Regions from separate parts of the Cohnella sp. GCM10020058 genome, predicted to be linked through region 3. Evidence: predicted binding sites of a transcription regulator. Region 3 holds the regulator's gene; each other region holds the start of a gene.

Region 1 (7,579 bases), on a different contig from region 3:
CAAAGTTTACCTGAGCCGCGTTTACGCCAAGCTGGGCGTCTCGTCGCGGACCCAGGCGCTCAGCCGCGCGCGGGAGCTGCGGCTGTTGGATTAAGTCCGTTGGCGGTGTCCGAGGCGGCATCGCCTCTCGTAGTGCAGGCGGTCCGCCCCGGACACCGCGTGCAGTCGCCATCGCCTCTCGTAGTGCAGGCGGTCCGCCCCGGACACCGCGTGCAGGCGGCATCGCCTCTCGTAGTGCAGGCGATCCGCCCCGGACACCGCGTCCAGGCGGCATCGCCTCTCGTAGTGCAGGCGGTCCGCCCCGGACACCGCGTGCAGTCGGCATCGCCTCTCGTAGTGCAGGCGGTCCGCCCCGGACACCGCGTGCTGGCCTATTCGCATTAAGCCTACGCCTTTTTAAACGACAACCTCTTCGCCGCGAGCGCTTGCTCCAGCGTATCGATCCCCTTGCGGCCCATGCCGTGCAGCTTGAGGATGTCCTCCGCCCGCCAGTCTGCGAGCTGGTCGAGCCGTTCGATGCCTGCGCCGGCCAACGCGCGCAAGGCAGGCTTGGACAGCCGTTCAGGCAAGTCGCGTTCCTCCTCCATCTCGACACCTCCAATCCTTTCTCCCTGTAACGCTCCCTTTCATTTTACCCGCCGCCCCCTCTTCATTCCATCCTGCATCGTCATTTTTCCGCCCCCGTCATTCGACCGGCAACTTCCTTTCCCTGCGGTTCGTCTAACTTCATGAAGGTTAAACTACTACCATCACGAAGAAACGGAGATGAATCGCCATGCCGAAAATCAAATGGCTAAGCTTCCTGCTGGCCTCAACCTTGCTCGCGGTGCCGCTCGCCGCATGCAACCAGAGCGACGGCGCAGCGTCCTCCGGCGGTGCAACGGCGTCTGTATCTGCAACCGTGCCGGCATCAGACAGTGCAAGCACAACGTCCCCGACGGCTTCGGCCTCCGAAACAGTGGCCGCTTCTCCTTCCGCCATTCCCGCCGAGACGGCTTCGCCCGCTCCTAGCGCGACATCGACCGCCAAGCCGTCCGCGGCAGCATCCGAGTCGGAACAGTCGGTCTTGGGAATGCCGACAGCTTTTCGCATGGCAGGCACCAAGATTGGCTGGACAGGCGGAAAAGGCTGGATCGCAAGAACCGACGACGGCGGAAAAACCTGGCATACGCAGTATAAGCACGATTACGCGGTTTTGCAGATTTTTGCGCTGAATGACCAGCAAGCCTGGGCTACGCTCGACATCGGCGACTCCAAAGCCGTGAAGCTCGTGAAGACGACGGACGGCGGCAAAAGCTGGAGCGACGCGGGTAAAGTGCCTAGCTACGACTTTTTCCATTTTATTAATGAGAAAGAAGGGTTCAGCGGCGCATGGACGACCCGGGACGGCGGAAAATCGTGGCAGGAGCTCTCCGTTCCGAAAGATCAAGTCGGCAGCGTTTATTTCCATGACCGAAGCAATGGCTGGTCCGTCACTCAGACCGCAGGCAAGAAGTTCAGCTTCCTCCGCACGCAAGACGGCGGCAAGACGTGGACATCCGTCTACTCCAAAGATTGGGACGGGGAGCTAAATGGCGCGGTCATCCGTTCCGCCGGCAAAAACGACGCCTGGATCGAACTCATCGGCGATTCGGGCATGACGCAGACCTCGTATTCGCTGTTCCATACCGCGGACGGCGGCAAGAACTGGCAGCCTGTCGTCGCCAACAGCACAGCGGGTGCAGGACCTGCTCCAGGATTTAAAATGGACGACAAAAGCGTGCCGTCCAACGAGGGCAATTCGCCGGGCACGCTCTACGTCGTCGACACGAAGACAGCCTTCCTCGGCGGCCAGTGCCAGGCTTGCGACAACTCCAACACGCTGGGCTACACGACGGATGGCGGCAAAACATGGGTGAACGACAAAACGCAGCTGCCAGGTTACGGCAAGCAGCTGATTGCGGCAGCAGACGCCCAGCACGTATCCTGGATTCTCACCGATGCAGAGAACCCCTCCGTCCTGTACGTGTCGCAAGACAGCGGCGCGCACTGGACCAAGACGCATACGTTCGCTAAACCGGAAGGCGGCATTGCGCAATAACGGAATAAAATAAAGAAGCTTCCCGGCCGCGCACCCGCGGCTCGAGAAGCTTCTTTTCGCTTGATTGTCTTAACATCCTCGCGGTTCGCCGATATCGGGCTCCGGATCTTTCTTGGCTGCCCGCGCATCCAGCAGCATGCCGACGATTCCGAGCAATACGCCGATGTTTATCGCAAGATCCGCCAGGTTCATGATGCCTCGGCCTCCCGTCCACTCCAGAAAATCCGTCACCTGCGCAAACAGCAGCCGATCGATCGCATTGCCGACGGCACCGCCCGCAAAGAACCCCGCGCCAGCCGCAAGCCACGGATTGCTCAGCTTGCCCTTGCGCTGCGCATAGACGACCCAGATAACGACGGCGATGGCGACCGGGATAAAAATTCTGCCCCAGCCTTCGAACGAGCCGCCGGCTGCGCCGGTATTCTCGATGTGCGTGAACTGCAGAACGCCCGGCCAGAATAAATGGCTGTCCCCTACAGGCAACGCGTTACGGACCGCGATCTTGGACAATTGATCGATCCCGATAACGGCGAGGAGCACGACATAGACAAAACCTCGACGGTACCAGGGGCTGTTGCTGCGCGTATCTGCAGACGGCCCGGTCATCGTGCACGCTCCGCTGCGATCGGCCAATCTTTAGTCATGTTAAAAGCCGAGCTCGTCCAACTGGTGCCGAATCCCACCGAAGCGGCGCTTCCCGCCGCTTCTATCGCCCATAGGTCTCTACCTGGTTTGACGCTGCGCATTGCGATTCCTCCTCTATGCCTAGTATACGCGATCGTGGAATAGGCCGTTGCGCGCAATCGTCGGCGCGGACGCCTTGTCCTCGGAAAAGGAAGCCCTTTTCAGCCGTTCAGCCGTTCCATTGTCCGTTTACGGGTTCGCTGCCGGGGAACTCGCTCCGGGCGCGTGTCCGCCGTTGTCGCCGCCTTGACCGGCTTGCCTGCCTTGTCCCATCTGCCCGCCGCCTTGCTGCATGCCGGGTCCGCCAAACCCGCCGCCTGGAAAGTCACCTGGCGCCCGATGCACCATCTCGCCCCCGAGGTGCCCCGTATAACCCACCAGCACGGCCGCAGCCAGCGCGGCGACGAGAAGGATCGGATGGCTGCCGTAATCCTTCTTTTTAGCCCACAACAGCGAAAGACGCACGACGCTGATCGCGATCGCGAGGAACATCGTGAGCTTGCCGTACAACTCATGCTCGCCCACGCTCGGATTAGGCGACTCCGGCCCTGTCAGCACAGATGCGATTGCGCCAAGCGTGCCCGCGATGAGGCACACGAGACCGGCATTGTTCCATTCTCTTTTTTTCCAGATCAGGCCGGCCAGGTCGAACAAGAAGCCGAAAATCAGCAGCACGATCGGAAAATGCGTCAAAATAAAGTGCTTGTTGTTCCATAAATAATCCATTAAATTCTCTCCCTTTATAACACTACATTTCGTAGTGTTAGTGTTTATAAAAAACGGGCCGTCAGGCCCGGGATATCCGTGTCTCAACCTAATGCCACCATTAGCACCAGCACCGCAAACGACAGCAACGTAGAGGAGAGCGGCGGTCTCCATGAAGGCTTGTACTGGGGATCCAGCAAAAGCCGGATACGCACGTTGACGGACGCGTCCGCGAAGGACGCGCTCGCTGCCGGCATCTCGGCGGCTCCGCCCTGCCGCAGCAGCTTCAGCAGCGCGCTGCCCAATTCTCTGGCACCGCCGCTCGACGACGCGATCGCATGGCGGTCCGCCAGCACTTCGATCGCCGTCTTGTATTTGTCCTCCGCCCAGCCGAGCAGCGGAACGTACCACAACGCCGAGCGGCTCAGCGACAGCGCGAACAGCGCGAGCGGATCTCGCCGCCTCAGATGATGCCGCTCATGCGCGACGACCGCCGCGACCTCGGCGGGACTCAGCATTCCGAGCAGACCCGTTGACAGCACGATCCGCGGCCGGACGAAGCCGACGGTCATCGCGACTGGCGCCTCCGCGCGAATGATCGTCAGCTGCCGCCGGCCGAACCCGAACCGGCGCGCATATCGCCTGGACATGCGGGCGTCCGTAGTCCGCCGCAACATGCCGCCGAATCCCCGGGCGAACGCCGCCTCGCGGACGAGCTGCCTGACGCAGACGGCCAGCGACGAGACGAACACCGCGCTCATCAAGGGCATCGATATCGGAAATCCTATGTACCGGAACCAAGCGACGCAATAGTCGAACAGCACGAACGGCAGCCTGATCCGGAATACGACCTTGAGCACGAACATCGCCATCTGCGCCGCCACGAATGCCGATACGGACAATGAAGCGGCGAGGAGCCATCTCGAGCGGGCTTCCCACATGATTATCGTTCCTTTTTAAGTTGTTTGAGCTGCCGCTCCAACTGGTCCAGCAAATCGGGATCGACCTGCTCCAAGGCATCGACCATATGCACGACGGCCCGCGAACCGAACTCTTGCACCAGCTCGAAGGTCAGCTCCTTCGATTGTGCCTCCAGAAATTCGTCCCGGGTGAGGACTGGACGGTAGCGATGAGATTTAGAAACCGCCTTTTTGCTCAATATTCCTTTATCCACAAGCCGGTTCATTACCGTCATCACCGTATTAAAACTCATTTCCTTGTCCTTGTTCAGCGCCTGCTGCACTTCCTTGATCGTCAGCTCGCCCTCCGCGTCCCATAGCGCGGTCATGATCCTGGCTTCGAGCGGACCGAAAAATCGCTCCAGGCCGTTGCCGTGAAATTTAAAATTTTGCAGCTTCATATTCTACACACCCTTCACACTACAGATTATAGTTTTCAGCAGGCCCGCTCGTCAATGCTTGCTTACTTACAGCAGTTTCCGGGTTGCGCAGTTTGCAGACATTTGTTTATAATATAAACATAAGTTTGAAATAAAGAAGGAGCTGCCTATGGATCGCGAGCAACAGATTATGTCGTTCATCCGGCGCAATCCCTTCGTCAGTCAGCAGGAGCTCGCAGACGCGATCGGCATCTCCCGCAGCGCGGTCGCGGGGTATGTCGCGGCACTGACCCGCAAGGGCAGCATTCGCGGCCGGGCGTATGTGCTCGCCGAAGAAGGATCCGTGCTCTGCATCGGCGGCGCGAACCTGGACAGCAAAGCCCGCGGCAAGCAGCCGCTGCGGCTTGGCGCCTCCAATCCCGTCGCGGTCGCGGAGAGCTGCGGCGGCGTCGCGCGCAACATCGCGGTTAACCTCGCCGCGCTCTCCGCGAACGTCTCGCTGCTGACGGCGGTCGGCGACGACAAGGCGGGCCGCTGGCTGCTCGACCGGACGTCGAGCCAGGGCGTCGACATTGGCCCGTCCCTCGTGCTTGGCGGCGAGAAAACGGGCAGCTATACCGCCATACTCGACGAAGACGGCGAGATGTTTATCGCCTTTGCCGATATGGAGATTTACGAGCGAATCACGCCCGAGACGCTCGAGGAGAAGTGGCCGCATATCGCCGCCTCGAAGCTGGTCGTCGCCGACGCGAATCTGCCGGCCTGCAGCCTTGCTTGGCTGGCACGCCGCTGCGGCGACGTCGGGCTCCCGCTGTTCGTGGATCCGATCTCGCCGGAGAAGGCGAAAAAGCTGCCGGACAGGCTGGACGGCATCGCGGCCGTGTTCCCCAACCTGGCCGAAGCGCGCCAGTTGGCCGGCGAGGGCGGCGATGAGTTGCCTACCGCCGAGGGAGAAGCGGAATGGGCGGCGCTTGCCCGCCGCATCCTGGATCGCGGCGCCGGCCATGTCCTGATCACGCTCGGCAAGCATGGCGCCTACTGCGCCGGAGCGGACGGCGGCGTTCATCTTCCGGCGCTGCCGGTCAAAGTCGTCGACGTCACCGGCGCGGGAGACGCGTTTCTCGCCGGCGTCGCCTACGGCGTGCTGCGCGGCGAGTCCTTCGCCGACGCCTGCCGGGCCGGGCTGGCCGCCGCGCGCATCGCGCTCGAGACCGCGAGCTCCTCCTCGGAGCACCTGAACGAAGAACGGCTGGCCCATGCCATCCGCGAAGCGCAGCTTCATTTACCCCAATCCAACTAGCGAGAGGAACGATCCCATGAATCCCTACCTTCAATTGACCAAAGAAGTCCAAGACGCGCTGAACGAAGGCAAGCCGATCGTCGCGCTGGAGACGACAATCATCTCGCACGGCATGCCTTATCCGCAAAATATCGAGATGGCCCGCAAGGTCGAAGACATCATCCGCGAAAACGGCGCCGTCCCGGCGACGATCGGCATCATGAACGGCCGCATCCGGATCGGACTCGACGCGGAGGGGCTCGAAGCGTTCGCCAATTCGCCGCAGGTCGAGAAAGTGAGCCGCCGCGACTTCGCGCACATTCTGTCCTCCGGCAAGATCGGCGCGACGACCGTGTCGGCCACGATGATCGGCGCCGCGATGGCCGGCATCGAAGTGTTCGCCACCGGCGGCATCGGCGGCGTTCACCGCGACGGCGAGAACAGCATGGACGTCTCCGCGGACCTCACCGAGCTGGCGCAGACGAACGTCGCCGTCGTGTGCGCGGGCGCCAAGTCCATTCTCGATATCGGGCGCACGCTCGAATATCTGGAGACCCAAGGCGTCCCCGTCGTCGGCTACAAGACGGACGAGTTCCCTTCGTTTTATGCCCACGAGAGCGGCTTCGGCGTCGACTTCAGGCTCGACACGCCCGAAGAGGTCGCGGCCATGCTGCGGACGAAGTGGAACTTGGGCCTCGCAGGCGGCTCGATTATCGCCAACCCGGTGCCGGCCGCATACGCCCAGCCTGCGGACAAGATGGAAGCCGTCATCCGCCAGGCGCTGGGCGAAGCCGAGGCCCAGCATATTTCCGGCAAGCGCGTGACCCCGTTCCTCCTCGGACGGATCAAGGAGCTGACCGGCGGCAGCAGCCTCGACACGAACATCCAGCTCGTGTACCACAACGCCAAGGTCGCCGCGGAGATCGCCGTCGCGTTGAAGGCGAAGTAAGTCGTGCGCAATCAAATAAAACGGGAAGAAAACGGCCGCGGCCGCTTCTTCCCGTTTTTGTCGTTTGTTCGGTTAATGCCCCATTCCCGATTACGTCCGCCGAATCGTTCAGCCGACGACCGATTGGCCGGCCGCGGTCCGCTCGAGGTCCGCGGGGTGCAGCGGCCTGCGAAGTCCCAGATTGTCGCGCAGCGTCTTTCCTTCGTACTCGGTACGATACAGCCCGCGGCGCTGCAGCTCGGGCACGACGAGGTCGACGAATTCCTCCAGGCCGCCCGGCAGGTACGGCGGCATGATGTTGAAGCCGTCGGCCGCGCCGCCGCGGAACCAGGCTTCGAGCTGATCGGCGATCGACGACGGCGTGCCGCTGATCTCGCGGTGCCCGCGCGCGCCCGCGATTCGCTGGTACAGCTTGCGGATCGTCAGCCCTTCGCGCTCCGCCAGATCCTTGAGCAGCTTGAACCGGCTCTTGCCGCCGTTGATCTTAGCCAGCTCGGGGAGATCCGGCAGCGGTCCGTCCACCGGATATGGCGACAGATCGAA
Region 2 (7,579 bases), on a different contig from region 3:
GGCGTGACGGAAGTAGGTTGGGTATCGGGGTTGAAGCATGCTTCGACTTGGTGGGAATGGCTGCTGACGGCCGTCGCATTAGCTTTTTCTTTTTGGAGCCTGATGGAAGTGACGCGCGTGTTGCCGATTGGAACAGCCTATGCCGCGTTCACGGGCATCGGTGCGGCAGGGACGGTAATCGGAGAAGCTGTATTTTACGAAGGCGAACTAAATGCGGCTAAGTTAGCGCTTGTCGCTCTCATGATCATAGGCATCGTTGGCTTAAAAGCGACCTCCGGTCCCAAGCTAAGCTCGGGCACTGAGAAAGGCGGGACTCACTGATGGCATGGATTTATCTGGTTTGCGCAGGCCTGTTCGAAGTAGTAGGGACAGTGGGGTTGAACCGCTGGAGCAGCCGCAGGGACGCGTGGGGGTTGATCATCATATGCGTGAGTTTCTTGTTCAGCTTCAGCCTGCTGACCGCTGCGATGCAAGACATCTCGATGGGGACGGCTTATGCGGTATGGACGGGCATCGGCTCGGTTGGCGCGACCGTGCTGGGTATGATTTTTTACGGCGAATCGCGCCAGGCATCAAGACTCTTTTTCCTCGCGCTTGTTATCGCCGCCGCGGTAGGCTTGAAGTTAATCGGAGAATAAAGATCGCCCTGCTCCTGAGCAGGGCGATTGCTTTTTCTGACTTCTTTTACTACTGAGGCGGCGGTTGTTGGCTGCTCGCATACCACAGCACGAGTGCGCCGACGACTGCCAGACAAGCCAGCACAAAAAACGTAATCTTCCAGGCGCTGCGCGGCGCAGTGCCGGAGACGAGACCGGTCTGGCCGTTGACCATGAAGCGGTAGGGCTTGGATTTGTAGTTGTAGCTGGCGTTCCAGACGGGCAGCAAAAGATGCTTGAACGTGCGGTTGTAATAATCGGTATCGATGTTCATCGAGCGAACCTCGTCGCCGCCAATCTTAGAGCGGATGTCGCCGCGCAGCGCGCCGTCGATTCGCTCCTGTGCTTCCTCCCAGCCTCGCGTTCGGTTGACGGAATAGCGCTCGGCGATGTAGCCGCTCAAATATTCGGGCTTGTAGCCGAGCAGTCCGCCCAGCTCGAAGTTGCCCAGGCGATCCAGCAGCTTGGCGTCGTATTGACCGGAGGCGGGGATCAATACGTCGTTGAAGAAGCGGTCGTAATCGCCGCTCACCCAATGCCAGACCGTATAGCGTTCCTGCTCGGTATAGGTCTCGGTTTTGCCGTTAACGACGCGGGTCTTCGTTACGGTCCGATAGTGATAGTCGCCGCGCTCGGCGGTGTACGCGGAAGAGGTGTCCGCATCGTACGTCCAATAAGGAATATAGATGCCGGCTAGTCGCGCGCTCGTGTTTTCCCGCTTGAAGGCGCCGGGAAGAAACCAGCGTTTCTTTTTCCATGCCCGGAAGGCATTTTTCGCGTCAGCGCTGTCGACTTTAAACGGAATAAGCGATTCGGGCTTTATCGTTGCCGTATCGGGCTGGGGCAGTACCTTCGGCGAGCCGCAGAACGGACATAACGTAGCCGTCTGCAAGGCCGGTATCAAACTCTCGCCGCCGCAGGACTCGCATTTGATCGTCTGCTGCGCCACGCCCCAATCCGTGTCCGACTCTTCTAGCATACCGTCGTCCAGCGCATGCTCCTGCGGGAGCGAGGTATCCGAGTCGATCGCCTGCAGCCGACCGCAATACTGGCACTTCAGCTGCTGGCTGTCCGCGTCGAACAGCATCGCGCCGCCGCAGCTCGCACACGGAAATTGAATAGCTTCATTCGCAGCGTTTGCGTCTTTCGCCATCCAGTCTTACACCTTCGTTCCGCAGTTGGAGCAAAACTTCGCGTTCGGCGCGAGCGGCTGCCCGCACTCGGAGCAGAACTTTTTCGACGGCGCCGCGCTGCCGCCATCCGGGGCGACCCCGCCGACTTGCGCGGCTCGCTCGCTTGCGGCTGCACCACTGCCAGCGGCGGCAGCGCCTGCTCCCGAACCTGCGCTCTGGCTTCCTCCGGCATTCGCCGAATTCTGCTGTTCGTTTTGGCGCATCGTTTGGCTCATCGCCTGCCCCATCGCCATGCCTGCGCCCAGACCGATACCCGTACCCGCCGAGCCGTCCGCCGGGTTGTTCGCCGCCTCGCGCAGCGCTTCGGCCGTCTGATACTTCATATACTGATCAAGGTTGCCTGCGATGTTCATGGACGACCTGCGGTCGATCGTCTTCTCGACTTCCTCGGGCAGCGAGATGTTCTCGATCGTGAGCGCCGTCAGCCAAAGGCCCATGGACATAAAGTGCGCCTGAAGCTTGTCGGTCGCGGCACGGCTAAGTTCATCGTACGAAGCCGCCAGATCGATGACCGGAATTTTCGACTCGCCCAGCAGGTCGCTCACGCCGGAGACGATAACCGATTTAAGGTAACCGGCCACATTTTCCGCCGAAAAGTCCTGCTGTGTACCGAAGATCTCCTTCAGGAAAACGGCAGGATCGTTCACCTTCAGTGCATAGTTGCCGAAGCCCCGCATGCGTACCATCCCGAATTCCGCGTCGCGCATGATAACCGGGTTCGTTGTGCCCCACTTCAATTGGGTGAAGTTGCGCGTGCTCACGAAGAAAACATCGGCTTTAAAAGGAGAGTTGAAGCCGTATTTCCAAGATTTAAGTGCCGTAAGAACCGGCATATTCTGCGTGCTGAGCGTGTATGTGCCCGGACCAAAGACGTCGGCGATCTGGCCTTCGTTGACGAATATAGCAGCTTGGGACTCGCGCACGACGAGCTTCGCACCCATCTTAATCGCATTGTCGTAGACAGGAAAGCGGTATACCATCGAGCCGGTGTCGTCCAGCCATTCGATAACTTCGATGAACTGGCCCTTGATGAAGTCAAACAATCCCATATTCAGCCTCCGTTCGATCTTGTTTGCATTCATTATAAGCTTTAACCCGCGTATGTTCGATAAAATGTTGTTAAAACGCAAAATATGCGGCGTCGCCGGCAGCGGATAATGACTTATAATGAAGAGCAACAAGAGACGCAGTGCGCAAGGCGCAAGGCGCCACAGGGGGTTACCATGGCAACGATCGTGAAGGCTGAATTCGATACGACGGAAAAAGAGATCGTCGCGTTGAACATGAGACATTTCTATGCGACCCCGGGCTTTGTTTTCTTTATGCTAGTCTGCGGCTCTAATTTGCTGTATATGCTGCTTGCGGTGCTAAAGGAGGGTAGCGGGGCGGCGGATCACTTCCACTTCGTCCAATGGCTGCTGCTGGCGTTCGGATTGTTCATTCCCGGATCGAGCTATCTGCGAGCGGTCCAGGCCGTGAAGAGGCGCTTTTCAGTTGAAAAACGGGCGTATGCATTCGACGAGCGGGGCTTTAGCTTCCTCACGCCTACTGCGAAGGGACGGGTCGACTGGCCGGACGTAAGGCGATTCGCGATCACGCGTCGGATGATCGTTTTATACGTCGGCCAGAAGGGCGTCAGCCTCATTCCCGTGCGAAGCTTGTCTAACCCTCGCGAATTGGCGCAGCTCAAGCTTTGGATTCGGCAAACGGCCAATCCTCAAGCTGTACGGCGCGCGGCGAGAAACCGGATACTGCTGTATGCAAGCATCGCGGCCGCCGCGGTCGTCGCCGTCGTGCTTGCATGGAGCGGGACGTCATAAACGACGGCCGAGGCTTGGAAGGCTGCGCCTTCACGCGGCGGATTCTGCCTGCCGCACGACCAGAATTTCCACACGGCGGTTTTTCTGGCGATTGGCTTCCGTGTCGTTCGCCGCAACGGGGCGCGTGTCCGCGTAACCCGCGATTTCAAATATTTTTTCCGGCAGCTTGCGCGTATCGACGAAATAACGGAGCACGGACAATGCACGGCCGGAAGACAAGCCCCAGTTGTCCTGGAATGCAGATCCCGGCTGTATCGGCAGGTTGTCGGTGTGACCCTGAATCGAGATGGTCGTGTCCAGCTTCGTAAACAAACTGGACAGCTTGTCCAGCGCCGGTCTGGCGTCCGGTTTAAGATCCGCCTTGCCGAGGTCGAACAGGAATCTGTCCGACAGTCGAATAGCGATCCCCTGAGGCGTGTCGCCTACGAACACGTCTTGCTGCAATTTGTTTTCTTTGACATACGACTCGATGACCTTGAGCAAATCCTGGAGCGCTTGCTCGCGGCGTCTGGCAATCTCCGCATCCAAGTCGGCCGAGGCGCTGGCGCCGGGAGGGGGATTGGCGGTAGGCGGCGGGCTCGCATATTTAGCGACGTCGGTGCCGCCCTCGAGCCCGCTGCCCATCTCGATGATGCTGTCAGCCCTAGAGAATTCCAATTGGAGCGACTTGGCCAGCGTGTCGTATTTTTTGATATCGATCTGGCTCATCGCGTACATAATAATAAAGAAAATCAGTAGAAGGGTAATTAAATCCGCGTATGTAATCAGCCAGCGCTCTTGGTTCTCATGCGCGCTTCGGCTGCGCCGGCTGCGTCTCCGCGCCATCTTCGCTCTCCTCCTTTTTCAGGACGAACGTCAGCTTCTCCGTGTGCATGAAGGCGGTCAGCTTCTTGCGGATCAGCGCGGGATTTTCTCCGGCTTGGATCGCAAGGATGCCTTCCAGCATCATTTCCGTAAACTGTACGGTCTCGGCCGCGCGGATGCGTATTTTGGACGCGATTGGCAAGTAAAGGATGTTCGCGGAGGCGACCCCGTACAGCGTGGCAGTAAACGCAACTGCGATCGCAGGCCCAAGCGAGCCGGGATCCGCAAGATTGCTTAGCACGTGTATCAAGCCCATGACGGTGCCGATAATGCCCATCGTCGGCGCATACCCGCCGGCAGACTCGAAGATTTTCGCTTGATTTTCCATCCGCTGTTCGATGGCGTCAATTTCGAATTCGAGGATTTGCCTGCTGAGCTCGGGATCGGTGCCGTCGACGACGATTTGAAGACCGCTTTGGATAAAAGGGTCCGGGTGGTCTACAAGCTTGTCTTCGAGGGAGAGTACACCTTCGCGTCGGGCGACCGTGGCCAGATCGACAAGCTCGTCGATCCGGGCGGTAGCCTCCAAAGTGCCAGGCCGAAAGGCGGTCTTCAACGATTCCGGGATCTGGCGCAGCCGGGATGCCGGGAAGCTGATCGCCACGGCCGCGAACGTCCCTCCGAATACGATCAGTAGCGCCGTTTTCTCCACGAGCCCTTCCCAATGACCGCCTTCCCATAAAAATCCGCCTATTAACGCGGCAAGGGCCGCCAAAATACCCCACGACGTGGTCTGGTCCATGCGCTGCTTCATGCAGCTTCACTCCTTTGACTGGTTTCCGGGAAGCCGATATAATGAATGAGAACACATATTCGGACTTGCTGGAAGGGATATCCTGTTTATCGGTTAGATGAAGCAGGGTACGATATAGGACTTTGGTCTACAAGACACGGAGGTGGGCTTAGATATGGCAGTGCCTTCCGGATTCAAGCTGATTTCGGAATACGAGCCGCAAGGAGACCAGCCGGGAGCGATCCGGGAGTTGGTCGCCGGCATTCATGAGGGCAAGCGGCATCAGACGCTTCTGGGCGCGACCGGTACGGGCAAGACGTTCACGATCGCCCAGACGATCGCCAAGGTGAACAAGCCCACGCTCGTTATCGCGCACAACAAGACGCTGGCGGCACAGTTGTGCAGCGAGTTCAAGGAATTTTTCCCGGAAAACGCCGTCGAGTACTTCGTCAGCTATTACGATTACTATCAGCCGGAGGCGTATATCCCGTCCTCGGATACTTATATCGAGAAGGACTCCAGCATTAACGACGAGATCGACAAGCTTCGTCACTCCGCGACCTCTGCGTTATTCGAACGCAAGGACGTCATCATCGTCGCCAGCGTTTCCTGCATTTACGGTCTCGGTTCTCCGGAAGAGTACCGTGACCTTCGACTGAGCCTGCGCGTGGGCATGGAGAAATCGCGCAACGCGATCCTTCACAAGCTGGTCGACATCCAATACCAGCGCAACGATATGAACTTTACGCGGGGGACGTTCCGCGTGCGCGGCGACGTCGTCGAGATCTTCCCGGTATCGGTCGGCGACCGCGCGATTCGGGTGGAGATGTTCGGCGACGAGATCGAGCGGATTACCGAGATCGACGTCCTAACGGGCGAGATCATCGGCTCTCGCGATCATGTCGCGATCTTTCCGGCATCTCACTTCGTGACCGCCGAGGAGAAGATGAAGGTCGCGCTGGTCCACATCGAGCGCGAACTGGAGGATCGCCTCGCCGAGCTGCGCGAGCAAGGCAAGCTGCTCGAAGCGCAGCGGTTGGAGCAGCGAACGCGCTACGATCTCGAGATGATGGCTGAGATGGGCTTCTGCTCCGGCATCGAGAACTACTCCGGTCCGCTGACGTTCCGCGAGCGCGGCGCCACGCCATATACGCTCATGGACTTCTTCCCGGACGACTACCTCATCGTCATCGACGAGTCCCACGTCACGCTCCCGCAAGTGCGGGCGATGTACAATGGGGACCAAGCGCGCAAAACTGTGCTCGTCGACCATGGCTTCCGTCTGCCTTCCGCGAAGGACAACCGCCCGCTGCGCTTCGAGGAGTTCGAGGGCAAAGCCAAGCAGCTCGTCTATGTATCGGCAACACCGGGCCCTTACGAGCTCGAGAACTGCCCGATCATGGTGCAGCAGATCATCCGTCCGACGGGGCTCGTCGATCCGATCATCGAGGTGCGTCCGACAAAGGGGCAGATCGACGACCTGCTCGGCGAGATTCGCGCCCGCATCGAGCGCGACGAGCGCGTGCTCGTGACGACCCTCACCAAAAAGATGTCGGAGGATCTCACCGACTACATGAAGGAAGTCGGCATCAAGGTTCGCTACCTGCATTCGGACATTAAGACGCTGGAACGGATGGCGATTTTGCGCGACCTGCGGATTGGTACGTTCGACGTCTTGGTCGGCATTAACCTGCTTCGGGAAGGCCTCGACTTACCTGAGGTAACCTTGGTCGCCATTTTGGACGCCGACAAGGAAGGCTTCCTGCGCGCCGAGCGTTCGCTCATCCAGACAATCGGCCGGGCGGCGCGGAATGCCGAGGGCCGCGTCATCATGTATGGCGTCAAGATCACCGACTCCATGGCGAAGGCGATTGGCGAGACCGAACGCCGCCGCGCGATTCAGACCGCGTACAACGAGAAGCATGGCATCACGCCACAGACCATCCGCAAGAAGGTGCGCGACGTCATCGAGGCGACAAAGGTCGCCGAGCAGAAGAGTTCTTATCTTACGGGTCTCGAGGACGTCGACAAGCTGTCCAAGAAAGACCGTCAGTCCGTCATCAACCGTCTCGAGGCCGAGATGAAGGACGCCGCCAAGAACCTCCAGTTCGAACGAGCCGCCGAGCTTCGCGACGCATTGCTTGAACTGAAGGCAAGCCTATAGAAATGCTGCGCACGCCTTGCCGGGATAGCTACTCCTGGCAAGGTTTTTTGTTATAAATATCTGGGGCAATAGTGCTGGGTTAAGGGAGCAGCAATGCTCCGTTTATCCGTTTCAACGATATCCCCTTCAGTCAGGAGAGGAGCTGGTTA
Region 3 (7,579 bases):
GCTTTTGTCATTCCGCGGAAAGCTTGTTAAGGAGCGGCTGCAACTCGCTCAAGCTGGCAATCTCGAAGCTCGGCACGATCTCGTCGCCGCGTACGGCTCCGTGGCGGTTGATCCAGATTGAGATCATCCCGACGCCGTTGGCGCCCTTGATGTCGGTCGTCAGCTTGTCGCCGACCATGACGCAGTCCTCCGCTTCAAGCCCGAGTCGCTGCAGCGCGTGAGCGAACAGCCTCGGCGACGGCTTGCCTTCCCCAAACTGTCCGGAGATGACGATCTCGTCAAAATAGGGGATCAACTCCGGCGTCATCGCAAGCTTCTCCTCTTGAAGATCGGGAGACCCGTTCGTCAAGAGCAGCAGCTTGTAATTCCCCTTGAGCGCGTCGAGCACCTCGAACGTTTCCTCATAGGCAAGCGGCAGCTTCCGGCGTTGGGCCGGAAACATCTCGGCAAGCTCGGCGCCCAGCTCCGGGCTGTCCACGCCAAGCGTCTTGAGTCCGCGCGTCCATGCTTCACGCCGATAATCCGGGACGATGGCTTCCATCCGTCTGAACATTTGATGTTCCCCGGCCTTAAAGTTCCCCCACAAACCTTCGAAAGGGTTGATCCCGATCATTTGCGTGAACGGAAACGTCTCGTACGTCTCATAAAGCGAACGCGCCTCGCGTCGCACCGCATCTTCCAACGCGGCTGCGTCGACGCCGGCTTCCCTTGCAGCCTGCTCGCAAGTCGCCTCAAAGGCCTGCTTGACGCTGCGGTCATCCCATAACAGCGTGTCGTCCAAATCGAACATTACCGCTTGAATCTTCATCTGACGTCCATCTCTCCCGTGCGCGATTGTTCAAATCCCGAATATCATTGGTTTAACCGTAGAAACGTACTTATAGAAAAGCGAATGTCCGTGGCTTATTTAGCACGGTTTTCCCACTCGATCTGATGCTGTCCAGCAAACTCCTTGAGCCGAACGGACATTGCATCCAGCGGATACCGGTTCATCAGCTTGGTGAACACCCAGTTGCCGCCTTTGATCGTCTCTACGACGATATAGCCAGGCATCTGGACGATTTTGCGAATCTCGAGCGGCTTAAGGGTCTTGTATCCCGCAAATTTGCGCGTCTCCAGCCTGTCCTTCGAGACGGCTAAATAAGGCCGACGGAGGAAGTAAAATACGGCGAGCAGCACATAACAGCCTACTGTTGCCCAGAACATGCCGGCGCTCTGTTCAAAGCTCGCGGACCAAGGCTTAAACAATAGAATATAGAACACGATCAGAAGCACGAGCGTGAAAGGCATAATGAAGCTTCGCCCTTTGAACCGGTCGATCTGCACCGAAGGAGCGGACAAACTCTGCTTCCCCTCTTTTTTGCGGCGTTTGTTGATTTGCTTCGAATTGCGCTGTACGGCGCGTTCCCATGAACGTGACACTGGATACCCTCCTATGTATAGGCAAAGCCGGCTTTAAGCCGGCTTCGCCGCGTTGCCGCATGAATAAGACCGATCATGCCATCTTTCACGACGTTAAATATCGGAATCTGCAAACGGGCGTATCAATGCTTGATCGTATTTTCGGGCGGTTCGTCCGTCCACTCGATCTGATCGAGCTGTTGCCTGAAGTTTCGTTTGAAGTTGTCCAGATAAAGCTTGCGCAGCTTTTGTCGCTCCAAAGTCTCTTCCTCGGTTAATCCGATCGTTTTGTGTTTATGTGCCAACTCGTTAATCCGAGCGATCAGTTTGTCGAATTCCATAGGGTCACCTCCCGTGTTGCCTCTTCTAATTTGACAATATCGCAAGGGGAATGTCAAGGCGAGGCTAAAGCAAAAAGACCGATATGCATCGGTCGATTAAGGATAGTCTATTCAAGAAAGATTCGTAATGCGAATATCGAAGGGATAAGAACGTGCGTTCCTATTCGACTTTATCGGACAGCTTGGCCGGAAGGACCAAGCGTTGACCGGAAGCAATGGTGGATGACGTCAGTCCGTTGCGCTTCATGATCAGGTGCACGGCCGCGATCGTCTTCATGCCGGCAGGCTTGGCACCCTCGGCAATCGCCCAAAGCGTATCTCCGCTGTCTACGGTCACGGTCGCTTCCGTTGCGGCAGCCGGACGGACGGAATCGGGCTCGGCTGATGCAGTCATCATGGACAGTCCCGCATAGATCAGCAGTGCGACAATCGGAATCAAAAACAGCCGCAGTCCCTTAAAGGAGACGATCGATTGAAAAGTGATCGCCAATGCCGTGCGCTCGACTCGCGCGGTCGAAGCGGAAGCTCGCCCCTCCCCGCTATCCCTCTTCATATATGTATAATCATTAGCCTTCAGCGAATCCGAACCGAGCAGCTGTACTTGTACCATCTCATCCACCCCAAACGTTTGTTCTGATACGAGAATACCACGAACATATGTTTGAGTCAACGATTTTGCGAACGCAAGTTCCCTAAGAACGAATGTTTGTACGAACTCCGGTTCTGTGTTATAATTTGTCATATGAATTTTCAAGTCAGTAGGAGGGCTTCGAGGTGTCGAAGATGTCCAACCGTCAATCCGCCATATTGGAATTTATTAAGAATGAAGTCAAGGACAAGGGTTATCCCCCATCCGTGCGCGAGATCGGCGAAGCCGTCGGACTCGCTTCGAGCTCTACCGTGCATGGCCATCTAGACCGTCTCGAAAAGAAAGGCCTCATTCGCCGCGATCCGACCAAGCCGCGCGCGATCGAGATTACGGACGGCGAGCAGGATCCTGTCGTTCAGTTCGCGCAGTCCATTCGTCAGGTTCCGCTTGTGGGCAAGGTCACGGCGGGCGTGCCGATCACCGCAACGGAGAATATCGAGGAATACTTCCCGCTTCCCGCCCAGATGGTCGGCGAGCAGACGGTGTTCATGCTCTCCGTCAGAGGCGACAGCATGATCGACGCCGGCATTCATAGCGGCGACTACGTTATCGTGCGCCAGCAGCAGACGGCTACCAACGGCGATATCGTCGTCGCCATGACCGAGGAAGACGAAGCGACGGTCAAGACGTTCTACAAGGAGCGCGACCACATCCGCCTTCAACCGGAGAATACGACGATGGAGCCCTTGCGCTTGAATAACGTGAGCATTTTGGGCAAAGTCATCGGTTTAATCCGCAGCATTCGATAATCGTTTTATTCCTTCATTCGACATCAACAACAAAGAATCCTCGGGATCGCGAAGCGATCGCCGAGGATTCTTTGTTGTTGCCGAGTATTAATAAGTCGTCAAATATTGATCCCGCTCCCATTGGTGGACCTGGGTGCGATAGATGTCGTATTCGATTTCCTTCATTTCATAGAAATGCGTCAGCGCGTGATCGCCGAGCGCATCGCATACGATCTCATCGCGCAGCATCTCGGACAATGCTTCGCGAAGATTCAGCGGGAGGCTTGGAATGCCTGCGTCGATGCGCTCTTCTTCGCTCATCACATATATATTGCGGTCGACCGGCGCAGGCAGCGCCGTCTTGTTGCGAATGCCGTCGAGGCCGGCCTTCAGCATGACTGCAAGCGCCAGGTACGGATTGGCAGCCGGGTCCGGATTGCGGACTTCGACGCGCGTGCTGAGGCCGCGGGACGCCGGAATACGGATCATCGGACTGCGGTTGCTCGCCGACCAGGCGACATAACATGGCGCTTCATAGCCGGGAACGAGCCGCTTGAACGAATTGACGGTCGGATTCGTGATGGCCGCCATGCCCCGCGCATGCTGCAGGATTCCCGCCATATAGTGACGCGCCACCGTGCTGAGGCCCAGACGGTCGTTCGCATCGTAGAACGCATTTTCCGAGCCCTTGAACAGCGACTGATGGCAGTGCATGCCCGAACCGTTCATGCCGTACAGCGGCTTCGGCATAAACGTCGCGTGCAGTCCGTGCTTGCGTGCGATCGTCTTGACGACGAGCTTAAACGTCTGGATTTGGTCGGCCGCCTTGATGGCGTCCGCATATTTGAAGTCGATCTCGTGCTGCCCGGGTGCGACCTCGTGGTGCGAAGCTTCGATCTCGAAGCCCATTTCCTCGAGCATAAGCACGATATCGCGACGGCAGTTTTCGCCCAGATCGGTCGGCGCAAGGTCGAAGTATCCGCCTTGGTCGTTAAGCTCTGTCGTCGGATTGCCCTTCTCGTCGGTCTGGAACAGGAAAAACTCGGGCTCCGGGCCGACATTAAACGACGTATAGCCAAGCTCCTCCGCTTCCTCGAGCGCACGCTTCAAGATGCCGCGCGGATCGCCCGCGAACGGCGTGCCGTCAGGCATATAGACGTCGCAGATCAGGCGCGCGACGCGGTCTTCCGTGACCCACGGGAAAACGACCCATGTATCGAGATCCGGATACAGATACATGTCGGACTCCTCGATCCGAACGTAGCCTTCGATGGAGGAACCGTCGAACATCATTTTGTTGTCCAACGCCTTTTGGAGCTGGCTTACGGGGATTTCCACGTTTTTGATGATGCCCATCAGATCGGTAAATTGCAAACGAATAAAACGTACGTTCTCTTCCTTGGCAATCCGAATGATATCCTCGCGCGAGTAGCTCATGACAGCCTCCTAGTATGGTCGTTGTAGGTACAGCTACTTGTTCTTGTAAAAGCGGGACAGCTCGCCCTGGATGAGCGATACTTGGCCCGGGCGCTTGTTGCCCGACATGATCTGCTGCTTGAGCATGCGGTGAAGCTGAGATTCGGACATCTCGCGTCGCTTGACCTCGGACAGCTCGTTGATAATCGTTCCGTCATCCGCGCTCTCTCCGACCGGGTTCATCACCTGCTTGATGCCGGCGATGTTGACGCCCTTTTCGATCAGCGCCTTGATCTCGAGCAGACGCTCGACGTCGTTAAACGAAAAAAGCCGCTGATTGCCCGCGGTCCGGGCGGGTTGAATTAATTCGTGTTGTTCGTAATATCGTATTTGCCGGGCAGTCAGATCGGTCAGCTTCATGACAATGCCAATCGGGAACAGCGCCATATTTCTGCGTATTTCGTCGCCAGCCATAACATATCAACCTTCCATCTGGGCGCGGAATTTGCAACCACTCCCATTGTAGCCCGGGCCGCAAAACATGTCAAGGAATGTGAGGTTTAATTCCAATGAGCATACGCAGCTTCGCAAGAGGCTTGGCTATTGATCCCGCCGAACTGACATCCCGCCGAGCATGCCGCGAGCATGCAGCGACTGCCAAGCCTCCCGCACCGCCAATTTAACGTGCGCATACGTTAAACCGCCCTGCATGTATGCGATATAAGGCTCGCGGATCGGAGCGTCCGCGGACAGCTCCAGGCTGCCGCCTTGTATAAAAGTGCCGGCCGCCATAATGACCGGATGCTCGTAGCCGGGCATGTCCCATGGCTCGGGGACGACATGGGCGTCCACCGCGGCCGCGCGCTGCACGGCTTGGACAAAGGCGATCAGCGGCGCTTCCGAGCCGAAGGCGATCGCCTGGATGAGGTCGGTGCGGGGCTCGTCCCAGCCGGGCTTGGTCTCGAAGCCAAGCTGTTCGAACACGGCTGCCGCGAAAATGCTGCCCCGGACCGCTTGCGAGACGAGCAGCGGCGCCAGAAACAGCCCCTGGTAGATCGACCGCGTCGTGCCGAGCATGGCGCCGACTTCCGCCCCGATGCCCGGCGCGGTCATGCGGAAGGCCGCCTGCTCGACGAGCTCCTGCTTGCCCGCGATATATCCGCCGCTGGCCGCGAGCCCGCCGCCCGGATTTTTAATGAGCGAGCCCGCGATCAGATCGACGCCGACCTCGCACGGCTCGCGATCTTCGGTGAACTCGCCGTAGCAATTATCGGCGAAAATGACGGCGTCCGGCTTAATCTGCCGCAAACGGCGGACCATCTCCGCAATCTGGTCGATCGTAAACGAAGAACGCCACTCATACCCCCGGGAGCGCTGGATCGCGAATACCCGCGTACGGGGCGTCACCGCCGCGGCGACCGCCGCGATATCCACGCCGCCGTCAGCGAGCAGCGGGATCGACTTGGCCTGGATTCCCCAATCGGCAAGCGAACCGATACCATCCCCCGGCTTGCCTACGACCTTGCGAAGCGTGTCGTACGGTTCGCCGGTCACGAACAGCAGCTCATCGCCCGGCCGCAGCACGCCGAACAGTGCCGTCGAAATCGTATGCGTGCCCGAAGCGAAATGAGGCCGCACCAGTGCGGCCTCCGCTCCGAATACATCTGCGTAAACGAGATCCAGCACTTCGCGCCCCCTGTCGTTGTAGCCGTAGCCCGTCGAGGAGGCGAAGTGATAATCGCTCACTTTATGCTTGCGGAAGGCGCGAATGACCTTCCAGTTGTTCCGTTCGCCGATCCGGTCCGTCTCCGCAAAACGGCCGGCCGCGAGCATCTCCGCCCTGTCGGCCAGCTGCTGCCATTCCAGATCCGTTGCCTGATTGTCCTTGCCTTCGTTTGCCTTCATGTTTCCCTGCTCCCATTTCCGAACCGGTTCGCGCTTACGATCAGACCGAATTCACGTTTTCTACGAAATAATGTTCAAGCGACCTTCCGTACTTCTCCAGATCCGCCGGATTAATGCGAAGCTTAAGCAGCAGACGATCCTCGTCCGTGTCTTGCTCCAGCACTTCGCCTACGCGGTAGGCCAGCGCGACCAGTTCGCCGCGTTCTGCGGGGAGCGACAGCAGCCTCACGTCTCCCAGGAGCTTGTCCTCGATGCGGCGCACGAGCATGTCCATATCCCGCGCGCTGAATGCGCTGACACGCAGCGTATCGGAGCCGCCGGCGAGCAATCCGATTGCCGCCGGCGGACATTCGTCGATCTTGTTGTAGATCAGCAGCGTCGGCTGGCCGCCGGCCCCGAGCTCCGACAGCACCTCGTCGACAACCGTACGCTGCCGGTCCCGCATCGGGGACGACGCGTCCACGACGTGTAATAGCAAATCCGCCTCGTTGACCTCTTCGAGCGTCGCCCGGAACGCCGCCACCAGATCGTGGGGCAGGTTCTGAATGAAGCCGACCGTATCGGTGAGCAGCACTTCCTTGCCGCTCGGCAGCGGCAGCGCGCGGGAGGTCGGATCGAGCGTGGCGAAAAGCTTGTTCTCCGCAAGCACGTCGGCGCTCGTGAGCTGCCGGAGCAGCGTCGACTTACCGGCGTTCGTATAACCGACAAGCGCAACCTGGACGACGCCGTTTTTTTTGCGGCGTTCCCTGTGGAGCTTGCGATGCGCCATCACGCCTTCGAGCTGGCGCTTTAGCTCGGTGATCCGATTGCGGATGTGACGGCGGTCCGTCTCCAGCTTCGTCTCGCCCGGTCCGCGCGTCCCGATGCCGCCGCCGAGCCGGGACAGATTTTTCCCTTGTCCGGACAGTCTCGGCAGCAGGTACGACAGCTGAGCCAGCTCCACCTGCAGGATACCTTCCCTCGTCTTGGCCCTGCCCGCGAATATATCGAGAATGAGCTGGGTGCGGTCGATGATCTTTACGTCCAGCTCTTCTTCAAGATTGCGCACCTGCACGCCGGACAGCTCCTGATCGAAAATGGCCGTTGTCACCGCTTCTTCGGCAATCCTCGCTTTTAGCTCCTGGGCCTTCCCCTTACCG
Region 4 (7,579 bases), 110 kb from region 3:
ACCCCGGACTGACCGTGTTGACCGCGATGCCGTCCGGACCGAGGGACAGCGCGAGCGCGTGCGTAAGCGCCAGGATACCGCCCTTGGATGCTGCGTACGCTTCCGAGTTCGGCTCGGATTGCAGCGCGCGCGTCGAAGCGATGTTGACGATGGCGCCGCCGCCTTTCCGCTTCATCGCTTTGGCCGCTTCGCGGCCGCACAGGAACGCGCCCCGCAAATTAATGTTCATGACGCGGTCCCATTCCTCGAGCGACAGCTCAAGCGGCGACTTCCAGATGCCGATGCCCGCATTATGCACGAGCACGTCTACGCGCCCCGTCCAAGCCGTAGCTTGCTCTACGATCAGCGCAGCCGCTTCGGCTTCGTTCAGATCCGCCGCGATAAATCTGGCGGACAAGCCTTCGCCCGTCAATTGCGCCGCCAGCGCCTCGCCGTTCGTGCCGGGCGTGTCGCTAAGCGCGACCGAAGCGCCAGCTTCGGCGTAAGCCCGCGACAGATGGCGACCGATGCCGCCGGCTGCGCCTGTCACGATGACCGTGCGGCCCGCGTACTTGCCGGGCATCAGGATTGCGCGAGACGCGTCAGCCTTGCCGTAAGCGTCTCCCTCCAGCTGGCGGCCAACGCATCGACCGCAAGCAGACGCTCCATGCCTTCCCGGTCTTCTTTTCCCCGATGCATGATCCTGTTCGCTTCTTCTACCGTGACGCCGCCGGTGTCCCGCGAGACGAGGACGAGCTTGCCCGGTTCGACTGCGCCTTGAGACAGCACGCGGAAATAAAATCCCGTTTTCCCCGTGTCGCGAACCATCGCAGGCAGATCGTCCGCATCCCACTTCATCGCCAGCTTCCAGCATGGCACGCGCGGCTGGCTGACCTGAAGCGTCACTTCGCCGATGCTGAATACATCGCCGATGCAAACTTCGGACTCGACGATCTCGTCGATCGTGAAGTTCTCGCCAAACGCGCCGAATTCGAGCGGCTTGCCCAGCTTTTCTTCCCAATACGCATAATGACGGTACGGATAGGCGCACACCGCCTTGTCCGGGCCGCCATGATTGACGGTATCCGCCTGCACGTCTCCGGACAGTCCTTCAAAATGGACGTCGACGGCTCGCAGCACGCGTTCTTTATTGATGCCGGACTTCGCGATTTTGCCTTTGAACCGCCCTTCGCTCGCCGCGCCTACGTTAACCGATAATAACGGGTAGACGCTGCCCGGCGCTATGTGCGGCGACGTTAAATTCGACATCGCGTGAACCTCCTCGATTTGGAATCGCTTTTTCGCCCGTACGCCCTTGCCCCTACGCCTTCTCCCCTACGCGCCTGATGCGTCCGGGGATGGATAAGAGACAATCGTCCTTGCCATGCTAAAACAGCGGGCCTTCGACGCCCCGGATTGGAGATGATCATCGATGACCACGTCCAAACGGAGAAAAGAAAGCGCATGGAAGAGTCGAAAAGAGCGCTCCCAAATCCGCCCGGCAAAGGCGCCGGAAGGACAATCGGAAGCGCCGCTTCAACCTTAATCGCAGCACGCTGCATGACAGATGGTCCCCGGGAAGAGAGGCGGCTCAGGTGATTTGGTTTTTCTCTGCGCCAGTGAGCCGTCTTCCCCGGACGGTCAGCACGGCCCTTCCATCATGAAGTCCCCAAATTTCGTCCGCGAACTTCTCGGCCAGTTCCAGCCGATGCAGCGCGACCACGATGATCATGTTCTTGTCTTTCGCCTGCTGCTTCAGCATGCCCATGATGCTCTCCTGCGAATGCGGATCAAGTCCGGTAACAGGCTCGTCCGCCAGCAGCACCTCGGCGCCGTGCGCAATCGCCCGTGCGATCGCCACGCGCTGCCGTTCGCCGCCGCTCAGCTTCTCCGCCGGCTGGTGCGCCCTGTCGATCAAGCCCACGTTTTCCAGCGTCTCCATTGCGTCCATATAGTCGTCGCTTCGGACCATGCCTGTCATCCGGCGGAACCAGGACACCTGGCCGACCGCGCCGATAATGACGTTTTTGAGCGCCGTCTTTTTTTCGTACATAAGCGCTTTTTGCTCCAGATAAGCGATTTTGCGCTTCAGACGAAATCTGGCGAAGGCGCCGCCGGCAATCGCGTCCTTGCCGTCAATCCGAAGCTCCCCGCTTGTCCAGGGCTCCTTGAGACCGAGGCAGCGCAGCAGCATCGACTTGCCGCTGCCGCTCGCACCTACGACTGCATAGAGCTTGCCCGGCTCCAGATGTCCGTGGATGCCGTCGAGTACCTTTTTGCCTGTCGGCAGCTTGCGCGTGAGACCGATGATATGTATCATTCCCGTCCGATTGCCCCCTGACTATCATTCCTGCCTTTTTTCTAGTGTAATTCTTTACGGAACGGCTTTCCATACGAACAAACGTTTGGTATACTGTAAACAAGAACATGCGTTCTATCAATTCCAGTCAAAGGTGGGATGATGGATGGAGAACTGCGAGCACCTCCGCTATTTGGAGCCCTCAAGGGGAACCCGTCCGTCACGAGATCTGACTTTCAAATTTTACGACAGCGGCCGTCTCGTGATCGTTGACAATGACAGCGGCAATACGATGAACCCCCGCGAGTTAAGCGGGGGCAGCTACGACTTTTATGTGCGTCAACGGCTCGCCTTTATCAAGCGCGACCTCAAGTCCAAGATCGAGAAGTACGCATAACGATGCCGGGGCCTAGCCCCGGCAAGCTCGCGCATTTGCGATCAAGGCAGGTTTTTATCGATTCCGTTCAAGCTGGGCGGCAGGCGGGACATCTTGTCCAGCTTCGTCGCCTGGCTTTTTCCGCGTCCTCCGGCCGTAATGCTCTTCGCTCCCGCTTTAGGTCCTTGATACGGCGGCATTTCCGACTCACCTCCATAGGATGCTTCAATGTTCGGGGCAGCGCCCGACTGCCCGATTAGGTTGCCCGCACTGCGCATTTACAAACACCCTCCGGTTAGACATAATAAATTCATGCCGGCCGCAACGAATGGCGAGCGGCCCGGTGCGGCAAGCTGACGAAGGAGCCACGGACATGAAGCAAAACATCCTGTTCGACCTGGACGATACGCTCATCCACTGCAACAAATATTTTCATTTCGTGCAAGAACAGTTCGCCGACCTGATGACCACCTGGTTCGCGCCGTTCGAACTGACCAAGCAGGCCGTACTGGCCAAGCACAGCGAGATCGATATTGCCGGCGTGCAGATCGTCGGCTTCAAGAGCGAGCATTTTCCCCAATCCTTTGTCGATACGTACCGCTATTACAGCGCCCTGCACGGTCGCTCCGAATCCGCCGACGAGGAGACGCTCCTATGGAAGCTTGGACTTAGCGTTTTCGAGCAGGAGACCGAGCCCTATCCGTTCATGAACGAGACGCTCGAATCGCTCGCGGCCGCAGGCCATCAGCTTCACTTATATACGGGCGGAGATCCGGATGTCCAGAAGCGCAAGATCGAGGCCGCGGGCCTGGAACGCTATTTTCGCGACCGCATTTATATTCGCCTGCACAAAAATGTCGAAGCGCTCAAAGAAATTATACATTCCCGCAAGCTGCGGATCGATCGTACCTGGATGATCGGCAATTCGGTCCGCACGGACGTCCTGCCCGCGCTGTCATGCGGCCTTCATGCCATTTATTTGAAGCAGGAACGCGAATGGGACTACAACGTGCTGCCGATCACAGGCGCCAAGCCTAGCGGGGCGTTCCTCACGCTTTCCTCGCTTGGACAGGTACCTTCCGCGATCGCATCGTTTTTGGCTCAGGGCTAAGGTCGGAGCCAAGCTTGGGGCTGCAGCGATGCGACTGGCGATTAGGGTCCGACGATATGCCTGAAGCGGTCGAAGGCGGCGGCGTCCGCCCCGCCCGCGCGGGCGGCCAGATGATAAAAGCTGTAAGGAAATTTGAAGGCATGGCCAAAATCCCAGGCGTCCCCGCTTCGATCCTTGTCCCAGAATTCGGAATCGGTCGGCAGCGAGGACGACGGCTGCGCCGGAGCGAGCGGCTCGCGGTCGATAGGCGAATAGAGCTTAACGGGTTCGCCAGGACGCAGATGCCGGCTTGCCCGCAGCGCATGGACCAGCTTGAATAACGGCCCAAGCCCTCTCTCGAACAACGCTCGGTATCCGAGCTCCTCAAGCGTTACCAGCGCATGCGAAAAAGTCAGCATATGGCCGATCAGATCATGGTGGGCTTCCGCTCTGTAGATCGTCTCGAAGGCCGTCAGCTCTCGCAGCATGGCGCGCGACAGCGCTGCGCCGTCTTCGATGCCTGCGGGGCCTTCGCCTTCCATCTCGAGCAGTGCCAGCGCCCTGACCTCGGACGTTTTGTAGCCGATCCAGGAGCGGCCGGGAATCTTACCTTTGAACGAACGAATCAGCTCCGAAATCGCTTGTACATCCTCCGGTTCGCCCCAGCCGTCCAATTCGCGAATGGCCTTTATGCTCGCCGCCGCGTAGATCGCGTTGTGACCGACCCAGTACAAGCCGTCAATCGTCTCTTCGAGCGCCTCCGCGATAACGCGTTCACCTTCGCTCGCACTATGCTTCCGCCTTTTTTCCGTTGCTGTCCGATCCGGTTGAACGGAGCCTGCCGACTCTTCGAGATGTTCCGACACCATCCGATCGGCTTGAGCGGAGATTTTGCGCGCGACATCGGCATCCAGCCGATTTTCGGCGATAAAAAAATAAGCGGCGATCGCCGCCGCGCCAAAGTGTGCATCCCATATATCGCCCGTCCGTCTGCGGCACGATGCGATGACGGCCAGTCCATTCTCTAAAAGCGCGCGATCCGTCATAAAATTCCCGCCTCCCGTTGCTCCTTCTCCTGTTCTTGCTCCCGTCCAAGCGATTTCAGTTTGTCGTAAATCGCGCGCACGCCGTCCGACCAACGCGGGTCCTCCGCATAGGTCCGGTTCATCCACGCGAACGGTTCCTCGCCTTCGGGTATGCCGGCCGCCAGCTTTGCGAGCAGCTTTGCCGCAATGCTCGACGAATCGCTGATGTTGGTATTGTACGTCTCCCAGCTGTTAAAGACGTTAAACGGATTGTTCGCGATTTGCTTCGCCTTTTTGGCGGACTTCGGGACGAAGCCCTGCTCTTGACCGGCCACCGCGAACAGAAGCAGCGGATCGATGCCATGCCGGCGGGCGCTCTCGACGATCGCTTCGAAGTAAGGCCGCTCGACCAGCAGCGAATCTCGGTCGGCAAGGTACGACCTCACCGCCTCCGCATTGAACGGCGAATAGGCAAAAGGAGCCGATTCATCGGCTTGATTGGGGACTGGCTGCATGAGTGCCCCGTCTGCGATGAAGTCGGAAGGCGGCGCTTCCGCTACGCGATCGCTGCGCTGCATCGACGCCAAGAGGATGCCCGCAAGCGCAAGCAGCGTCACAGCCGCCAGGACAAGCGGCCGCAACGCGGTTGGCGCCAGCCAACCAGTTCTAGGCGTGGCGCTGTCGTTGGCGGTTGTAACGGTGTGGACGACGTCGGCGCGCATGCTGCATTTTACGTTCAGATTCGCGTTGCCCCGGGAGGCATCCATTGATGAAGCGCTACCAATTGGTGTAGCGCGAGAAATGAGCATGTCCGCTGAGTCTGACCTCAGTATCAGCCCTTGTTCGGATCGTTCGGCAATCCGGTCCAGCGTCCATGCTTCGTCCGTCCAATCGTTTAACCATCCGAGCAAGCTGATCGCATGCGCTTCGTCCGCGAGCGCCAGATCGCCGCATACGCGCAGCACGTCGGTCGGGTAGACCTCTCGCTGCTCGCCGACGACGCAGGACGCCACAAGCCGGTCTGCCACGTCCGCCCGGAGCGCTTCCGGCCATTCGGGCAGCCGCTTGCGAATCGTACGGACGATCGCATCGGCGATGATCTCAGCCTGATTGGCAGCGGGCATCGGCGCATATTTCGTTCGAACGTAACGCCTGATGACCGATACGTCACCCGGCGTCAACAATGCAGCCCCTGCCATATGCGCCTCGCCTCCTCCGCTCCTTGCTTTCCGGATCCGACTATTGCTATCCATAGTTTAGCATATGGCCGCGGCCTGAAAAAGCGTGTCCGCGCGCGATCCGCCCCTAGCTGCAAACTTAACGCGAAGCTGCTGCGATCCGCGCCTGGATCTGTTCGCTGCGGATATAACGCTCGATCTGCTCTTTTTCGAACATCGTAAACTGGTACTCGCAATCGATGCCTTCGTCGAGCGCCTCAATCTGGATCGGATGTCCGGCATGCGTGCACACGACCAGCGCTGTCAGATCGATGACGTCGTCCGGCAGCGGGGTTGACGCATCAAGGCTAAGCCGAAGCTCCGCATCGATCCACTGTCCGTCGCGCCTGTCGACGCTTGCTTCAAATCCCGTAAACCTGAGTTCCTGCGGTAGATCGTCGCCGTATCGAAACATCGTTTTTCCTCCGTCCGCAATAAAGGGCCGTCACCCGCCGGCTTCGCTTCGAAGACGGCTCGGGTGCGACCCTGAATTTATAAATGGTCTGGCGTGTGTACGTTAGGGCAGCATCGTCGAACCCATCAGATAGCGGTCGACTTCGCGGGCTGCCTCGCGGCCTTCGTTGATCGCCCACACGATAAGGCTCTGTCCGCGGCGCATGTCTCCAGCCGCGAACACCTTGTCGACGCTCGTCTTATACTTGCCGTAGGCGGCCTTTACGTTCGTTCTGCGGTCTGTCTCCAGGCCAAGCTGTTCGACGATGGTCGATTCCGGACCTTCGAAGCCGACGGCCACAAGAACGAGATCGGCCGGCCATACTTTCTCCGTGCCGGGAATCTCTTCGTACACTTTGCGACCCGACTCGTCGATGTAGCGGCGGATTTGCACGGTGTGCAGTTCCTTGACGTTGCCGTCTTCGTCGCCGACGAACTTTTTGGTCAGTACCGAGAACGCGCGAGGGTCTTCTCCGTACAGTACCTTTGCCTCTTCGTGCGCATAATCGAGCGTGTAAACGTTCGGATATTCCGGCCAAGGGTTGTTGATCTGGTCGCGCGTGAGCGGCGCCTTGGCATGCGTGCCGAACTGAGATACGCTCGTGCAGCCGTGACGCAGCGCCGTTGCGACGCAGTCCGTCCCCGTATCGCCGCCGCCGATGACGATGACATGCTTGTCCTTGCCCGAAATATAATTGCCGTCTTCGAGGTTCGAGTCAAGGTAGCTCTTGATCGTCCCGTTCAGGTAATCCATCGCCTGATGAATGCCCTTGAGGTTCGCGCCTTCGACCGGACCGAGCCCGCGTGCTTTCGTGGCGCCGCCGCACAGGATGATCGAATCGTACTCTTCAGCCAGCTGCTTGGCGGAAATGTCCTTGCCGATCTCGGTGTTCGTGACGAACTGAATGCCCTCTTCCGCGAGCAGATCGACACGGCGCTTGACGATATGCTTCTCGAGCTTCATCGTCGGGATGCCGTAGGTAAGCAGTCCGCCCGGACGGTCCGCGCGCTCGAATACCGTCACGCTGTGACCGGCCTTGTTGAGCTGAGCTGCGGCAGCCAGACCAGCAGGTCCTGATCCGACGACAGCGACGCGTTTGCCCGTACGCTGCTTCGGAGGCTGGGGCACCACCCAGCCCT

What was found. The regulator LexA, encoded in region 3, represses DNA repair genes until DNA is damaged. The targets are predictions, from matches to a motif close to CGAACATATGTTCG.
Region 1: the regulator LexA is predicted to act here: its motif matches at 4,944-4,957, upstream of ACFSR7_RS15100 (carbohydrate kinase).
Region 2: the regulator LexA is predicted to act here: its motif matches at 5,336-5,349, upstream of uvrB (excinuclease ABC subunit UvrB).
Region 4: the regulator LexA is predicted to act here: its motif matches at 2,374-2,387, upstream of ACFSR7_RS21930 (phosphonate ABC transporter ATP-binding protein).

Annotation. Positions count from the first base shown of each region.
Region 1 is NZ_JBHUJV010000008.1:660,291-667,869, reverse strand. Features, by position in the region: gene ACFSR7_RS15140 (winged helix-turn-helix domain-containing protein) at 1-94, shown strand, start outside; gene ACFSR7_RS15135 (helix-hairpin-helix domain-containing protein) at 387-587, opposite strand; gene ACFSR7_RS15130 (YCF48-related protein) at 776-2,080, shown strand; gene lspA (signal peptidase II) at 2,150-2,686, opposite strand; gene ACFSR7_RS15120 (hypothetical protein) at 2,683-2,826, opposite strand; gene ACFSR7_RS15115 (DUF2231 domain-containing protein) at 2,954-3,490, opposite strand; gene ACFSR7_RS15110 (M56 family metallopeptidase) at 3,574-4,410, opposite strand; gene ACFSR7_RS15105 (BlaI/MecI/CopY family transcriptional regulator) at 4,413-4,829, opposite strand; gene ACFSR7_RS15100 (carbohydrate kinase) at 4,978-6,108, shown strand; gene ACFSR7_RS15095 (pseudouridine-5'-phosphate glycosidase) at 6,125-7,036, shown strand; gene ACFSR7_RS15090 (LLM class flavin-dependent oxidoreductase) at 7,145-7,579, opposite strand, start outside.
Region 2 is NZ_JBHUJV010000009.1:1,079,240-1,086,818, forward strand. Features, by position in the region: gene ACFSR7_RS19935 (DMT family transporter) at 1-321, shown strand, start outside; gene ACFSR7_RS19940 (DMT family transporter) at 321-638, shown strand; gene ACFSR7_RS19945 (TFIIB-type zinc ribbon-containing protein) at 688-1,809, opposite strand; gene ACFSR7_RS19950 (SPFH domain-containing protein) at 1,816-2,898, opposite strand; gene ACFSR7_RS19955 (YcxB family protein) at 3,073-3,669, shown strand; gene ACFSR7_RS19960 (flagellar motor protein MotB) at 3,700-4,494, opposite strand; gene ACFSR7_RS19965 (flagellar motor protein) at 4,454-5,275, opposite strand; gene uvrB (excinuclease ABC subunit UvrB) at 5,442-7,430, shown strand.
Region 3 is NZ_JBHUJV010000013.1:197,534-205,112, forward strand. Features, by position in the region: gene ACFSR7_RS22325 (HAD family hydrolase) at 8-808, opposite strand; gene ACFSR7_RS22330 (hypothetical protein) at 904-1,422, opposite strand; gene ACFSR7_RS22335 (DUF896 domain-containing protein) at 1,545-1,742, opposite strand; gene ACFSR7_RS22340 (LysM peptidoglycan-binding domain-containing protein) at 1,903-2,352, opposite strand; gene lexA (transcriptional repressor LexA) at 2,517-3,140, shown strand; gene glnA (type I glutamate--ammonia ligase) at 3,228-4,556, opposite strand; gene ACFSR7_RS22355 (MerR family transcriptional regulator) at 4,590-5,009, opposite strand; gene ACFSR7_RS22360 (methionine gamma-lyase family protein) at 5,136-6,440, opposite strand; gene hflX (GTPase HflX) at 6,481-7,579, opposite strand, start outside.
Region 4 is NZ_JBHUJV010000013.1:91,985-99,563, forward strand. Features, by position in the region: gene ACFSR7_RS21920 (SDR family NAD(P)-dependent oxidoreductase) at 1-562, opposite strand, end outside; gene ACFSR7_RS21925 (MOSC domain-containing protein) at 562-1,248, opposite strand; gene ACFSR7_RS21930 (phosphonate ABC transporter ATP-binding protein) at 1,571-2,299, opposite strand; gene ACFSR7_RS21935 (hypothetical protein) at 2,541-2,675, shown strand; gene ACFSR7_RS21940 (hypothetical protein) at 2,717-2,854, opposite strand; gene ACFSR7_RS21945 (HAD family hydrolase) at 3,028-3,765, shown strand; gene ACFSR7_RS21950 (hypothetical protein) at 3,807-4,790, opposite strand; gene ACFSR7_RS21955 (lysozyme family protein) at 4,787-5,968, opposite strand; gene ACFSR7_RS21960 (hypothetical protein) at 6,087-6,401, opposite strand; gene ACFSR7_RS21965 (glutamate synthase subunit beta) at 6,504-7,579, opposite strand, start outside.